Cupriavidus metallidurans CH34: one gene and its partner. The main gene of each other region encodes a partner of the protein of the gene in region 2 in a complex. Links are inferred from orthologs where the notes say so. Each region holds a gene or a part of one and is shown on either strand. Other genes may lie near its edges.

The links. Proteins that work in one complex are often made in the same cells at the same time.
Region 1: the proteins of uvrB (region 2) and RMET_RS13215 are in contact, whole or in part, in a crystal structure (PDB 7EGT), measured with the Thermus thermophilus proteins. The link is inferred for Cupriavidus metallidurans CH34 from one-to-one orthologs. Residues at the interface, in WP_096411307.1 of Thermus thermophilus: Glu23, Leu25, Arg26, Asp27, Gly28, Glu29, Arg30, Phe31, Arg55, Glu326, Asp327, Phe328, Glu379, Ser382, Gln383, His398, Gly400, Arg401; in WP_096412145.1 of Thermus thermophilus: His654, Arg656, Phe657, Gln666, Asp668, Glu669, Lys680, Arg681, Leu682, Ser683, Lys685, Tyr686, Ala687.

The regions. Positions count from the first base shown.
Region 1 is NC_007973.1:2,859,604-2,866,628, forward strand. Bases 2,149-5,165 are described here. They hold RMET_RS13215 (UvrD-helicase domain-containing protein), read right to left. Parts: upstream 4,831-5,165; coding sequence 2,467-4,830; downstream 2,149-2,466. Other genes in these bases: RMET_RS13210 (BPSS1780 family membrane protein), read left to right, coding at 2,149-2,415; RMET_RS13220 (valine--tRNA ligase), read left to right, coding at 5,049-5,165. In the rest of the region: RMET_RS13200 (DUF2782 domain-containing protein), read left to right, coding at 30-449; RMET_RS13205 (homoserine kinase), read left to right, coding at 619-1,605; more of RMET_RS13210, read left to right, coding at 1,612-2,148; more of RMET_RS13220, read left to right, coding at 5,166-7,025. UniProt on the Escherichia coli protein: A helicase with DNA-dependent ATPase activity. Unwinds DNA duplexes with 3'-5' polarity. Translocates on single-stranded DNA with 3'-5' polarity. Initiates unwinding more efficiently from a nicked substrate than double-stranded DNA.
Region 2 is NC_007973.1:1,106,543-1,113,629, forward strand. The notes cover bases 2,349-5,268. They hold uvrB (excinuclease ABC subunit UvrB), read left to right. Parts: upstream 2,349-2,721; coding sequence 2,722-4,815; downstream 4,816-5,268. Other genes in these bases: RMET_RS05120 (amino acid aminotransferase), read right to left, coding at 2,349-2,524; RMET_RS05130 (hypothetical protein), read left to right, coding at 4,910-5,131; RMET_RS05135 (hypothetical protein), read left to right, coding at 5,182-5,268. Also shown: RMET_RS05115 (polyhydroxyalkanoate depolymerase), read right to left, coding at 1-1,075; more of RMET_RS05120, read right to left, coding at 1,328-2,348; more of RMET_RS05135, read left to right, coding at 5,269-5,421; RMET_RS05140 (low molecular weight protein-tyrosine-phosphatase), read left to right, coding at 5,471-5,950; RMET_RS05145 (site-specific recombinase), read left to right, coding at 5,950-7,087. UniProt on the Escherichia coli protein: The UvrABC repair system catalyzes the recognition and processing of DNA lesions. A damage recognition complex composed of 2 UvrA and 2 UvrB subunits scans DNA for abnormalities.

The DNA of each region.
Region 1 (7,025 bases), 1.8 Mb from region 2 along the record:
CTGCCGGCCCGCACGCACAGGAGCCCCAGATGACTTCCCCTTCGCATACGGGTGCCAGGCTCGCCAATGTCCCGACGGCCATTGGCCGTCATGGCTACCTTCTTGCGCTTGCCGCAGCCGCGCTTGCACTGACTGTGACCACCCATGCCGTGGCCCAGGACAACGCGGAAAGCAATGCGCTGACCCAGCAGGAACTGAACGAAATCAACAACCAACCGATCGCCCCTGCCGCGAAGAGCGAGATCAACAAACCGCGCGAGCCGAGCTTCGTGCTGCGCGAGCGCGATGGCACGCAGGTGACCGAGTACCGCAACAAGGGTCGGGCCACCGATATCCAGGTTCAGTCCGGTTTCGGCACCAAGTACGAAATGAGCAAGCCCGAAGACAGCTCGCCCAAGATTCGTGACCATGACGTGAACCGCGTGCCGTCCGTGAACCTGAAGTTCTGATACGGCAGCCTTTCCCGTTATCCTGATTGTCTTTTTACCCACGATCCTCGCCGGGCGCCCGCGCCTGGCGAAGGTCGCGCCGGCCCTCCGGCAGTGATGCCGCGGCGGCGAACCGCCATTGCCATCCGCCCTCGGTTCGTCGCGTCCCGAATTGCACCAACAGAACAGTATGGCCGTTTTCACCACGGTCTCGCAGGACGAGATCGCCCGCTGGCTGCTTGACTATGACCTTGGCGAAGTGCGCGCGCTGCGCGGCATTGCCTCGGGCATCGAGAACAGCAACTTTTTCCTGACCATGGAGCAGGATGGCGTCACACGTGAGTACGTACTGACGATCTTTGAACGGCTGCAATTCGACCAGCTGCCGTATTACCTGCACCTGATGGACCATCTGGCACGACACGGCATCTGCGTGCCGGCGCCGATGCCAGCCCGCGACGGCGAGATCCTGCGCGAACTGAAGGGCAAGCCGGCGACCATCGTCACGCGCCTGCCCGGCGCCTCGCAACTTGCGCCGCAGCCCGACCATTGCGCCGAAGTCGGTGCAATGCTGGCGCGCATGCATATCGCCGGCCAGGACTATCCACGCAAGCAGCCGAATCTGCGCAGCCTGGCATGGTGGCAGCAAACCACCCCGGAAATCACACCTTTCCTCGATGCCGCGCAGCGCAAGCTGCTGACCGAGGAAATCGCGCACCAGACCGCGTTTTTCGGCAGCGGTGACTACGCCGCGCTGCAGGGTGGCCCTTGCCACTGCGACCTGTTCCGCGACAACGCGCTGTTCGACACTGACAGCGCCGGCAACCACCGGCTCGGCGGCTTCTTCGATTTCTACTTTGCCGGCGACGACAAATGGCTGTTCGACCTGGCCGTCACCGTCAACGACTGGTGCATCGACCTCGCGACCGGCACCATCGACATGGAACGTGCGCAGGCCATGCTGCGGGCTTATCATGCGGTCAGGCCCCTGACGGCAGTGGAGGCGGCGCACTGGCAAGATATGCTGCGCGCTGGCGCACTGCGCTTCTGGGTATCGCGCCTGTGGGATTTCTACCTGCCGCGCGAGGCCGATATGCTCCAGCCGCACGATCCGACCCACTTCGAACGCATCCTGCGCCGCCGCATCGACGACGCCGCAGCGCTCCCCTGGATCTGATTCGCCATGCAACTACTGGAAGTTTCCGCCAAGGAAGGCTACGTCTGGTTCCGCCAGGGCATCTGGCTGTTCCGCAAGAACCCGCTGGCATTCCTGATGCTGTTGTTCATCTATCTGATTGCCGCGCAATTGGCGATCTTCGTGCCGCTGTTCGGCATCATCGCGCTGCTGGTGTTCACCCCGGGCCTGTCCGTGGGCGTGATGACCGCCTGCCGCGACGTCATCCAGAACAAGCGCGTGTTGCCCACGGTATTGCTGTCGGGCTTCCGCACGAACGGGAAACAGGCCACCCGCAACCTGCTTGTGCTGGGTGGTATCTACGCGGTGCTGGTGTTCGCGCTGAGCTTCATCGCCACGGCCGTGGTCGACATCAGTGCACTGGCGCCGATGGTGCTCAAGGGCGAGGAGCCCTCCGGCGAAGCGGTACGGCAACTGTATTACGCGCTGCTGATCGGCGCGCTGCTGTACACGCCGGTGGCAATGATGTTCTGGTTCGCGCCGATGCTTGCCGCCTGGCATGGCGTGCCGCCCGTCAAGGCGCTGTTCTTCAGCTGGACCGCCTGCTGGCGCAACCGTGGCGCGTTCTTCACCTACGCCCTGCTGTTCGCGCTGCTGCTGGTGGTGGTGCCACTGTTCCTCGAGGCAGTGTTCGCCTCGATCGGCGCGGATACCGTACTGTCGTTCCTGATCACGCCGTACTCGCTGCTGATGCTGGCGATCCTCTACTGCTCGTTCTACGCGACGTACCGCGGCTGCTTCAACATCGCGCCGCCGGGTGAGACGGCAAACGATAGCGTAGCGCAGTCCTGACCCTCTTTTCTCCCCGCTTCCATATGCGGAAGTGGGGAGAAAATCCCCTCCTCAATCAATCGCGTCCAGCTTCGCCACCGACAGCGCCAGCCACTTGGTGCCGTGACGCTTGAAGTCGATGTTCGCGCGCGCATCGGCGCCCTCGCCTTCCAGCGCCTTGATCTTGCCTTCCCCGAACTTGTTGTGGAACACGCTCTGGCCCACGCGGAATCCAGTGGCCGCGGCGCGCTTCTCTTCGGCGTAGTTCTTGCCGGTGTCCATGCCGCCGGTCGGCTTGACGCCGGTATAGGGCACGTCCTCGGCACGCTTGAACCAGTCACGGCCCCAAGCGCTTTCGCGCTCAGATGACTGGCGTCCGCTACCTGAGCCATAGGCACCATAGGCCTGGCCCTGCGGAGTGATCCACTTCAGCGAAGCCTCGGGAAGCTCCTCGAAGAAGCGCGACCGCACGTGATAGCGCATCTGGCCGTGCAGCACGCGGCTTTGGGCGAACGACAGATAGAGCCGTGCCCGCGCGCGCGTGATGGCCACATACATCAGGCGGCGTTCTTCCTCCAGACCGTCGGCTTCCATCGCGCTGTTCTCGTGCGGGAACAGGCCTTCCTCGAGCCCGGTGATAAACACCACATTGAACTCGAGCCCCTTGGCCGCGTGCACGGTCATCATTTGCACCGCATCCTGGCCGGCCTGCGCCTGGTTGTCCCCCGCCTCCAGTGATGCATGGGTCAGGAACGCCACCAGCGGCGTCATCACCACCGGCAACTGTTCGGGGTCCAGCACCTGCTGGTCCTGTTCGCCCTGCGCCAGCGCCGGCATGGCATCGCGGTTCGCCGGCAGCATGCGGCCCAGCGCCTCGAGCCCGTAGCCTTCCTCGACCACGAATGCCTGCGCGGCCGTCACCAGTTCCTGCAAGTTCTCGATGCGGTCCTGGCCTTCCTTCTCGGTCTGGTAATGCGTCATCAGGCCGCTGGTGTTGGTCACGTACTCGACCGTTTGCGCCAGCGTCATCCGGCTGGTCTCGGCACGCATCTGCTCGATCAGCCGGATAAAGGCGCCCAACGAGCTGCCGGCCTTGCCAGGCACGTAGGCCACGGCTTCGGCCAGTGAACAGTTGTACTGCCGCGCTGCGTCCTGCAGCACTTCGAGCGACTTCGCGCCGATGCCGCGCGTGGGGAAATTGACCACCCGCCCGAATGCGGCGTCATTGCGAGGGTTCTCGATCAACTGCAGGTAGGCCAGCGCGTGCTTCACTTCGGCGCGCTCGAAGAAGCGCAGGCCGCCGTACACCCGGTACGGGATACCCGACGAGAACAGCGCGTGTTCGATGACCCGCGACTGCGCATTGCTGCGATAGAGGATCGCGATCTCCGAGCGCGACATGCCCTGCGCGATCTGGTCGCGGATTTCCTCGACGATCCACGAGGCTTCCTGGCCGTCCGAACCTGCCTGGAACACGCGCACCGGCTCGCCGTGCCCGGCGTCGGTGCGCAGGTTCTTGCCCAGTCGGCGCGCATTGTGCGAGATCAGGTGGTTGGCCGAATCGAGAATATGCCCGTGCGAGCGGTAGTTCTGCTCGAGCTTGATCAGGTGGCGAACGCGGAATTCCTGCTCGAAGTCGCGCATATTGCCGACGTTGGCGCCACGGAACGCGTAGATGCTCTGGTCATCGTCGCCCACGGCGAACACTGCCGCGGCATTGCCCGAGCCGTAGCCGGCAAGCAGCTTGAGCCACTGGTACTGCAGCACGTTGGTGTCCTGGAACTCGTCGACGAGCACATGGCGGAAACGGTGCTGGTAGTGCTGGCGGATCGCGTCGTTGTAACGCAGCAGTTCGTAGCAGCGCAGCAACAGTTCGGCGAAGTCGACCACGCCCTCGCGCTGGCACTGCTCGTCGTAGGCCGCGTACAGGTCGACGAAGCGACGATTGAAATCGTCATTGGCTTCGACGTCGGCCGGGCGCAGGCCCTGCTCCTTGGCGTTGTTGATGAAGTACTGGAGATTCTTGGGTGGGTACTTTTCGTCGTCGACATTCAGCCCCTTGAGCAGCCGCTTGATCGCCGAAAGCTGGTCCTGGGAGTCCAGGATGGCAAATGTCTGGGGCAAGCCGGCGTCACGGAAATGCGCACGCAGCATCCGGTTGCAGAGGCCATGGAACGTGCCGATCCACATGCCCCGGGTGTTGATCGGCAACATCGACGACAGCCGGGTCTGCATCTCCTTGGCGGCCTTGTTCGTGAAGGTCACCGCCAGGATGCCGGCCGGGGACACACGGCCGTTCTGGATCAGCCACGCGATCCGCGTGGTCAGCACACGGGTCTTGCCACTGCCCGCACCGGCCAGGATCAGGGCCGGCTCGTCAGGTAATGTGACGGCGGCGAGTTGTTCAGCGTTGAGATTGGCGAGCAGACTGGACATCGGAGCGGGGCCGGAAGGATAGGCCGCAATTATACCGATGGCCCCCGTCGCGTCCTGGCAGCAACGACAGCATCCACTCGCCCGGACCACCTTCCGGCGCCGAAATGCGCACCGGGACCCCGCCTCCCCTATAATTTGATGTTTTCCCGGCCCAATGCCGCGGCGCGCCGATCCGCCTGCCGGCCAGAGCCCTGACCCGCACACCTCGACATCCCAGCATGACCGCAGAAGACCAGTCCCTAGCCAAGAGCTTCGAACCCGCCGCCATCGAGGCGAAATGGGGCCCAGAATGGGAGCGGCGCGGCATTGCCCAGCCCACGTTCGACGCCAATCGCCCCGATTTCGCCATCCAGCTGCCGCCGCCCAATGTGACCGGCACGCTGCACATGGGCCATGCGTTCAACCAGACAATCATGGACGGCCTGACCCGCCATGCACGTATGCGCGGCGCCAACACGCTGTGGGTGCCGGGCACCGACCACGCCGGCATCGCCACGCAGATCGTCGTGGAACGCCAGCTCGAGGCGCAAGGTGTATCGCGCCACGACCTGGGCCGCGCCAAGTTCACCGAGAAGGTCTGGGAGTGGAAGGAAGAATCGGGCTCGACGATCACGCGCCAGGTGCGCCGCATGGGCGCGTCGATCGACTGGACGCGCGAGTACTTCACGATGTCGCCCGAGATGTCGAAGGCCGTGACCGAGGTGTTCGTCCGCCTGCATGAGCAAGGCCTGATCTACCGTGGCAAGCGGCTGGTGAACTGGGATCCGGTGCTTGGCACTGCCGTGTCCGACCTGGAAGTCGACAGCGTCGAGGAAGACGGTTCGCTGTGGCACATCCATTACCCGCTGGCCGAGCCGGACACCGTACGCGGCTTGACCCACCTGACCGTGGCTACCACCCGTCCCGAGACGATGCTCGGCGACACGGCGGTGATGGTGCACCCAGAGGATGAGCGCTACGCCCACCTGATCGGCAAATTCGTACATCTGCCGCTGACCGATCGCAAGATCCCGGTCATCGCCGACGAATACGTGGACCGCGAGTTCGGCACCGGTGTGGTCAAGGTGACCCCGGGCCACGACTTCAACGACTACGCCGTGGGTCAGCGCCACAACCTGCCGCAACTGTCGATCCTGACGCTCGACGCGAAGATCGTCGCCGATGCGCCGGCCGCCTACGCCGGCATGGATCGCTTCGACGCGCGCAAGAAGATGGTGGCAGACCTTGAGGCGCAGGGCCTGCTGGGCGAGGTCAAGAAGCACAAGCTGATGGTGCCGCGCAGCGAGCGCACCAGCAGCGTGATCGAACCGATGCTGACGGACCAGTGGTTCGTGGCCATGAGCAAGCCGGCCCCGGAAGGCACATTCAACCCGGGTCGCTCGATCGCCGAAGTCGCGCTCGAGGCCGTGCAGAGCGGCGAGATCAAGCTCGTGCCGGAAAACTGGATCAGCACGTACAACCAGTGGCTGTCGAACATCCAGGACTGGTGTATCAGCCGCCAGCTCTGGTGGGGCCACCAGATTCCCGCCTGGTACGACGATGCCGGCAACTGTTTCGTGGCGCGCACCGAAGAGGAGGCACGCGCGAAGGCCCAGGCCGCCGGCAGCACCGGCGCGCTGCGCCGCGAGGAAGACGTGCTCGACACGTGGTTCTCGTCCGCGCTGGTTCCGTTCTCGTCGCTGGGCTGGCCCGAGAACACGCCCGAGATCCAGCACTTCCTGCCGTCGTCGGTGCTCGTGACCGGCTACGACATCATCTTCTTCTGGGTGGCGCGCATGGTCATGATGACCAAGCACTTCACCGGCAAGGTGCCGTTCCACACCGTGTACGTGCACGGCCTGGTGCGGGACTCCGAAGGCAAGAAGATGAGCAAGTCCGAGGGCAACACGCTCGATCCGGTGGACCTGATCGACGGTATCGCGCTCGAACCGCTGCTCAAGAAGCGCACCACCGGCCTGCGTCGTCCGAAGGATGCGCCGAAGATCGAATCGAAGACGAAGAAGGAATTCCCGGACGGCATTCCCGCATTCGGCGCCGACGCGCTGCGCTTCACGTTTGCGTCGCTGGCCACGCTGGGTCGCAACATCAACTTCGACACCGGCCGTTGCGAGGGCTATCGCAACTTCTGCAACAAGCTCTGGAACGCCACGCGTTTCGTGCTGATGAACACCGAGGGCCATGACTGCGGCATGGGC
Region 2 (7,087 bases):
CCGAAATATCGTCGAGCTCGCCTTCGATCGTCAGCAGGGCAGTGCTCTTGATGTCCTGCGGACGCACGGGCTCGCCGTCGACGACCCACGTGCCATTGGCCAGGCGGAATTCCTGGAACACCGTGCGAATCGTCTCAAGGTAGTACTCGGCCGCCATGTCGAGCACGGCGTTGTACTCGTCATAGAACTTGACGTGCGCCTCGGCGTCGTCGGACCCGCCCTGGACCAGGCTCAGGTAGTAGTCATAGTGCGATGACACATGGCGGTCCGGGTTCATCGCCACGAAGCCAGCGTGCTGCAGGAAGCCTGGATAGACGCGGCGGCCGTGGCCCGGGTAGTTGGCCGGCACCGTGTAGATGACGTTGTTCTCGAACCACTCGTAGGACTTGTTGGTGGCGAGCGAGTTGACCGCCGTTGCGCTCTTTCGCGCATCGATCGGGCCACCCATCATCGTCATGGTGCGCGGGGTCTTCTCACCTGCCGACGCCATCAGCGAGATCGCGGCGAGCACCGGCACAGTCGGCTGGCACACGGAGATCACATTCAGGTTCTCCGCGCCAATGTGACGGATGAACTCCTGGATGTAACGGATGTAGTCGGACAGATGGAACTCACCATGCTCCACCGGCACCATGCGGGCGTCCACCCAGTCGGTCACATAGACTTTGTGGTCCTGCAGCAAAGTACGCACGGTATCGCGCAGCAGCGTGGAGTGGTGACCGGACAGCGGCGCGCAGACCAGCACGACCGGCTCGTCCTTGAGCAGCTTGATGGTGTCCGGATCGTCCGCATAGCGCTTGAAGCGCACCAGCTTGCAGAACGGCTTGTCCAGGATGGTTTGTTCGACGATCGGAATGTCGCGGCCATTCGAACGGACGGATTTGATGTTGAATTCCGGCTTTTCGTAGGCTTTTCCCAATCGGTACAGCAGTTCGTAGCCTGCTGCCAGCCGAGGGGCGCCGGGGACCAGTGAAAGGGGGCTGAGGGGGTTCGTAAATGTCTTTGCAGTCGCTTGGGCCCACGCGGTAAGCGGGTTCAGCATCGTGCGCTGGAATTCATGCAGTTGATAAAGCATGGGGGTACCTGTCTAGCCTTTCTTGTCGCCAACGGATGTCGTGCAACCGATTATGCACGGAATAGAACGATCGTGCTTTGCAGCATAAACCTCATCGTTGTACCTGCAAGTGGGGAAGACAATAGGGCATTTGCCTATATTCCAGATGACATTTCCGAGCGGCCAAAGAAAAAGGCGACCGGAGTGGCCTCCAGGTCGCCTTTCGCTGCCGGATGCCACATTTTGGTGCGGCACCCGTTCGATGTTGCCGGTTTAGTAGACGGCGGCGATCGCGTTCACCACGGCGTCGATGTTGCGGCTGTTCAACGCTGCCACGCAGATGCGGCCCGTGCCCACGGCGTAGATGCCGTGTTCGGTGCGCAGGCGGTCAACCTGGGCCGAGGTCAGGCCCGAGTACGAGAACATGCCGCGCTGGGCCTTCACGAACGAGAAGTCGCCCGGCACGCCCTTGGCGGCCAGCTTGTCGACCAGCGCATGGCGCATCAGCTTGATGCGGTCGCGCATTTCGGCCAGTTCCTGCTCCCACATGGCGCGCAGTTCCGGGCTGTTCAGCACGGTGGCCACCACAGTGCCGCCGTGGGTCGGCGGGTTCGAGTAGTTCGTGCGGATGACGCGCTTGATCTGCGACATCACGCGCTGGGCTTCTTCCTTGCCCGTGGTCACGATCGACAGGGCGCCAACGCGCTCGCCGTACAGCGAGAAGCTCTTCGAGAACGAGCTGGAAACGAAGAACGGCAGGCCCGACTCCGCGAACAGGCGCACAGCGGCGCCGTCCGGCTCGATACCCTCGGCAAAGCCTTGGTAGGCCATGTCCAGGAACGGGATCAGGTTACGTTCCTTGACCAGTTCCACGACCTGCTTCCACTGGGCTTCGTCCAGGTCCACGCCGGTCGGGTTGTGGCAGCAGGCGTGCAGCACGACGATCGTGTTGGCCGGGTACGACTTCAGCGATTCCACCATGCCGGCGAAGTTCAGGCCGTGGCTGGCAGCGTCGTAGTAGGCGTAGTTGACCACAGGGAAGCCGGCAGCTTCGAACAGCGCGCGGTGGTTTTCCCAGCTCGGATCGCTGATCGCGACCGACGCGTTCGGGTACAGGCGCTTCAGGAAGTCGGCGCCGATCTTCAGGGCGCCAGTGCCGCCGAGTGCCTGAGCCGTCACCACGCGGCCTTCGGTGATCAGGGGCGATTCCTTGCCGAACAGCAAGGTTTGCACGGCCTGGTCATAGGCGGCGATGCCTTCGATCGGCAGGTAGCCGCGCGGCGTGGCGGTCGTCAGGCGGGCCTTTTCGGCCTCCTGCACGGCGCGCAGCAGCGGAATTTTCCCTTCGTCGGTGAAGTACACGCCAACGCCCAGGTTCACCTTGGTGGCGCGGGTATCGGCATTGAACGCTTCATTCAGGCCCAGGATCGGGTCGCGCGGGGCCATCTCGACGGCAGAAAACAAACTCATTTGGGATCTCGTGGTCAGCTGTGTAACAAAACGGAGGGCGTAGAATCGCTTCGACTGCGCAGTGGCTGCAGCGGAACCTGGAACACACTCCTGACAGAACCTGACAGCAGCGTCGGGCAGACTGTGCTTGAACCAAGCCGCGCAACCCCAAGATTCTAGCGTATCCGCCAGTTTTCCTCAGGTATTTCCCTACGTTTATGACGAACCTTGCTGAAGCCGCCCCCGCCCTGGATGAAGACAAATTCGTCACGTTTCCGGGGTCTCCATTCCAGCTTTATCAGCCGTATTCGCCGGCGGGCGACCAGCCGGAGGCGATCCGCCAACTGGTGGAGGGCGTGGAGGACGGCCTGTCGTACCAGACGCTGCTGGGCGTGACCGGCTCCGGCAAGACCTTCACGATGGCCAACGTGATCGCCCGGATGGGCCGGCCGGCCATTGTCTTCGCGCCAAACAAGACGCTGGCGGCACAGCTGTATTCCGAGTTCCGGGAGTTCTTCCCGCGCAATGCGGTCGAGTATTTCGTCAGCTACTACGACTACTACCAGCCCGAAGCCTACGTGCCGCAGCGCGACCTGTTCATCGAAAAGGACTCGTCGATCAACGAGCATATCGAGCAGATGCGGCTGTCGGCGACCAAGAGCCTGCTGGAGCGGCGCGACACGATCATCGTCGCCACGGTGTCGGCGATCTACGGTATCGGCAATCCGAGCGAATACCACCAGATGATCCTGACGCTGCGTACTGGCGACAAGATCAGCCAGCGCGATGTCATCGCCCGCCTGATCGCGATGCAGTACACGCGCAACGAGACCGACTTCCAGCGCGGCACGTTCCGCGTGCGCGGCGACACGCTCGACATCTTTCCGGCCGAGCACGCCGAGATGGCGGTGCGCGTCGAACTGTTCGACGACGAGGTGGATTCGCTGCAGTTCTTCGATCCGCTGACCGGCCGCGTGCGCCAGAAGATTCCGCGTTTCACGGTCTATCCCTCGAGCCACTACGTGACGCCGCGCGAAACGGTGCTGCGCGCGATCGAGGACATCAAGGTGGAGCTGCGCGAGCGGCTGGATTTCTTCTACAAGGAGAACCGCCTCGTAGAGGCGCAGCGGCTCGAGCAGCGTACGCGGTTCGATCTGGAGATGCTCACCGAACTGGGCTTCTGCAAGGGCATCGAGAACTATTCGCGCCATCTGTCGGGCGCGAAGCCGGGCGAGCCGCCGCCGACGCTGGTTGACTATCTGCCGCCAGACGCGCTGATGTTCCTGGACGAGTCCCACGTGCTGATCGGCCAGTTAAACGGCATGTACAACGGCGACCGCGCGCGCAAGACCACGCTGGTCGAGTACGGCTTCCGCTTGCCCTCGGCGCTGGACAACCGACCGCTCAAGTTCGACGAGTACGAGCGCAAGATGCGCCAGGCGGTGTTCGTGACAGCCACTCCGGCGAACTACGAGAAGGAGCACGCGGGGCAGGTGGTCGAGCAGGTGGTGCGGCCGACGGGCCTGGTCGATCCGGTGATCGAGGTGCGGCCCGCCACGACGCAGGTGGACGACCTGCTTGGGGAGATTCATCAGCGGGTCAAGGTCAATGAGCGTGTACTGGTAACGACGCTGACCAAGCGCATGGCGGAGCAACTGACCGAATTCCTTTCGGAAAACGGCGTGAAGGTCCGCTACCTGCATTCGGACATCGATACCGTCGAGCGCGTGGAAATCATTCGCGACCTGCGGCTTGGCACGTTCGACGTGCTCGTGGGTATCAACCTGCTGCGCGAGGGGCTCGACATCCCCGAGGTGTCGCTGGTGGCGATCCTCGATGCGGACAAGGAGGGCTTCCTGCGCGCCGAGCGTTCTCTGATCCAGACCATCGGGCGCGCCGCGCGTAACGTCAATGGCACGGCCATCCTGTACGGCGATCGTATGACCGACTCGATGAAGGTGGCGATCCGGGAAACCGAGCGTCGCCGCGAGAAGCAGATGGCCTTCAACGAAGCCAACGGCATCACGCCGCGAGGCGTGGTCAAGCGCATCAAGGACATCATCGACGGGGTCTACAACGCCGACGACGTCAAGGCCGAACTGACGGCCGCCGCCGAGCGGGCCAGGTACGAGGACATGAGCGAAAAGCAGGTGGCCAAGGAGATCAAGCGCCTGGAGAAGCAGATGCTCGACCACGCCAAGAACCTGGAGTTCGAAAAGGCGGCCCAGGTGCGCGATCAACTCGCGAAGCTGCGGTCGCAGGTGTTCGGGGCTGGGGCCGAAGGCGATCATCTCCTGCCGCCGTCCGCGTAAGAGGTCGATCGGGGATCACCCCGAGCCACGGCGTATCGCCGGCATCCTATAGTGGTTGGGGCGGAGACGCCGGATCACGGACAAGGAGCACACCATGGTGAGTCAGTTCGAATATGGTGGTTATGCGGTAGTGGCCCGTGCAGTCCCGCACGCGGGCGGTGGGTTTGCCGGGGTATTGACGATTGCCGACGCGTTCGGCGAGCCTGGCGGCCCGACTTTCGAGACGGAAACCGGCACGGCGCATTCGCCCGAGGCTGCGCTTGCCCTGGCGGAAGCCGAAGCCATGCGTACGATCGACGCCGGTGAAGTGAACTGACGGGCCGGCAAGGCGAAGCATCCGGAAGCGCAGGTCGCAGGAGACAGGCAATGGCCTATAGCAGTGAGTGGAAGAAGAGGGTTTTCGAGACGCACGAGATTCAGGTGCTGGTGAAACCCCGTTCACCGATCGCATGGGAATACACGGTGCGGGTGTGCCGCAAGGGCACGAATATCCGCGCTGCCAGCACGATGGTGGAAACAGCGCCACCCTCCGAGCGGTACGGAACGCCCGAAGAAGCCGAGGCGGCCGGATTCGCACGTGGCAAGGCGATCGCCGAGCAACTCTGACCGGGCGAAGTCGTTTCGGCGTCAGTCGGCAGGCGGTAGAATCGCGCCGATGAAAAAGTACGCCATTTTGATGTGTTGCATGGGCAATATCTGCCGTTCCCCGACGGCGGAGGGTGTCCTGCGCGCCAAGCTCGAGGCCGCCGGCCTTGCCGATCTGGTCGAACTCGATTCGGCCGGCACGCATGACTATCACGTGGGCAGGGCGCCCGACGCGCGCAGCCAGCGCCATGCGCTGCGACGCGGCTACGACTTGTCCGCACTGCGTGCCCGGCAGGTGGTCGTGGCGGACTTCAGCCGCTTCGACCTGGTGCTTGCGATGGACCAGGCCAACCTTTCGGCGCTGCACGCGCTCCATGCCGATGCCGGCGCCGACAAGCTGCGCCTGCTGATGAGCTTTGCCACGCAGCACAACGCCGAGGAAGTGCCCGACCCGTACTACGGCGAGGGCGATGGTTTCGAGCGCGTGCTGGACTATATCGAGGATGCCTGTGACGGCGTGATCGAGATGTTGCGGAAGCGGCTGACCTGATGCTGCGTTCCCTGTTTCGAAAGTGGCGCGAGTCACGCAATGCCAGCCTGCAGCTGGATGCCATCCTGGCCGCGGCCGACCCCGATGCGCTGCTCGCCGACCGAAATCAATGGCTGATCGAACTCGCCTACTGGCTGCGCCGGGACGGCAATCTCGATGCCGGCGCGGAGGCGGGCGGGGCCGGCAGCCGCAGTTTCCCGGTCCATGTTCGCCTGCGTTACCTGCTACAGGTGCTGGCCCGGCATCCCGACTGGGCCGACAGCTTCGCCCGCACGGTCCGCTCGATCGTGCGCGACAACGATCCGACCTCGCTGTTCTGCGATACCGGCGTGGCCTCCCACCCGGGGATCTGGAGCGAGATGGCAGACCGGCTCCAGGCGCGCTTCCTGCCGCCGCCTCCGAATCGCAGCGATATGGCAGGTCTGTTCGCGCTGCTGTTTGTCGATGAGAACGACGCTGACTGGGTAGAGGCACTCGACGACGAACTGGTCGAGCGGTTTGCCCAGGCGCTGCTGGTGGGCGCCGAGGATGGTGCGGATGGTGGTGCGGAAGAAGGCGATGGCGTCAAGCGCCTGCGCAAGGCGCGCGAGGCGACGCTGACGGCCAGCATCCAGGTTCTGGTGAGCCAGGTGAGGGCGACGGGGCTGAGTCAGGCGATCCGCAGCCGCCTGCGCGGGCGCGTGGACGAGACACCGTTCTTCCGCCTGGACCGCGCCGTCGCGGCATTGTGCGAGGACGGACTGGCGCACGATGATGGTGCATTCGTCCATCGGCTCAATTACTTCCGCGGCCTGCTCGACGGTTGCCACGCAGCCGCGCGCCAGGTCTACGAGGATCTCGAGGAAAACGGTGTCTCCGTAGAAGTGGTGTTCCAGATCGAGCGGATGAAGGCTCGCCTGGCACGTATCGATCTGCTCCTCACCGCATGGGTTGATCCCTCGCACCATGGGCGGCACGCGCACCTGATTGCCGAGTTGATCCGGTCGACGCAGGCGCGGCGCAGCGTCGGGCATCTGATGAGTTCGTCGTTCGCGCAACTCGCGCGCAAGGTCGTCGAGCGTTCGGCCGAGAGCGGCGAGCACTACATCACGCGCGATCGCAAGGAGTATCGCGAACTGATGCGCGCCGCGATGGGCG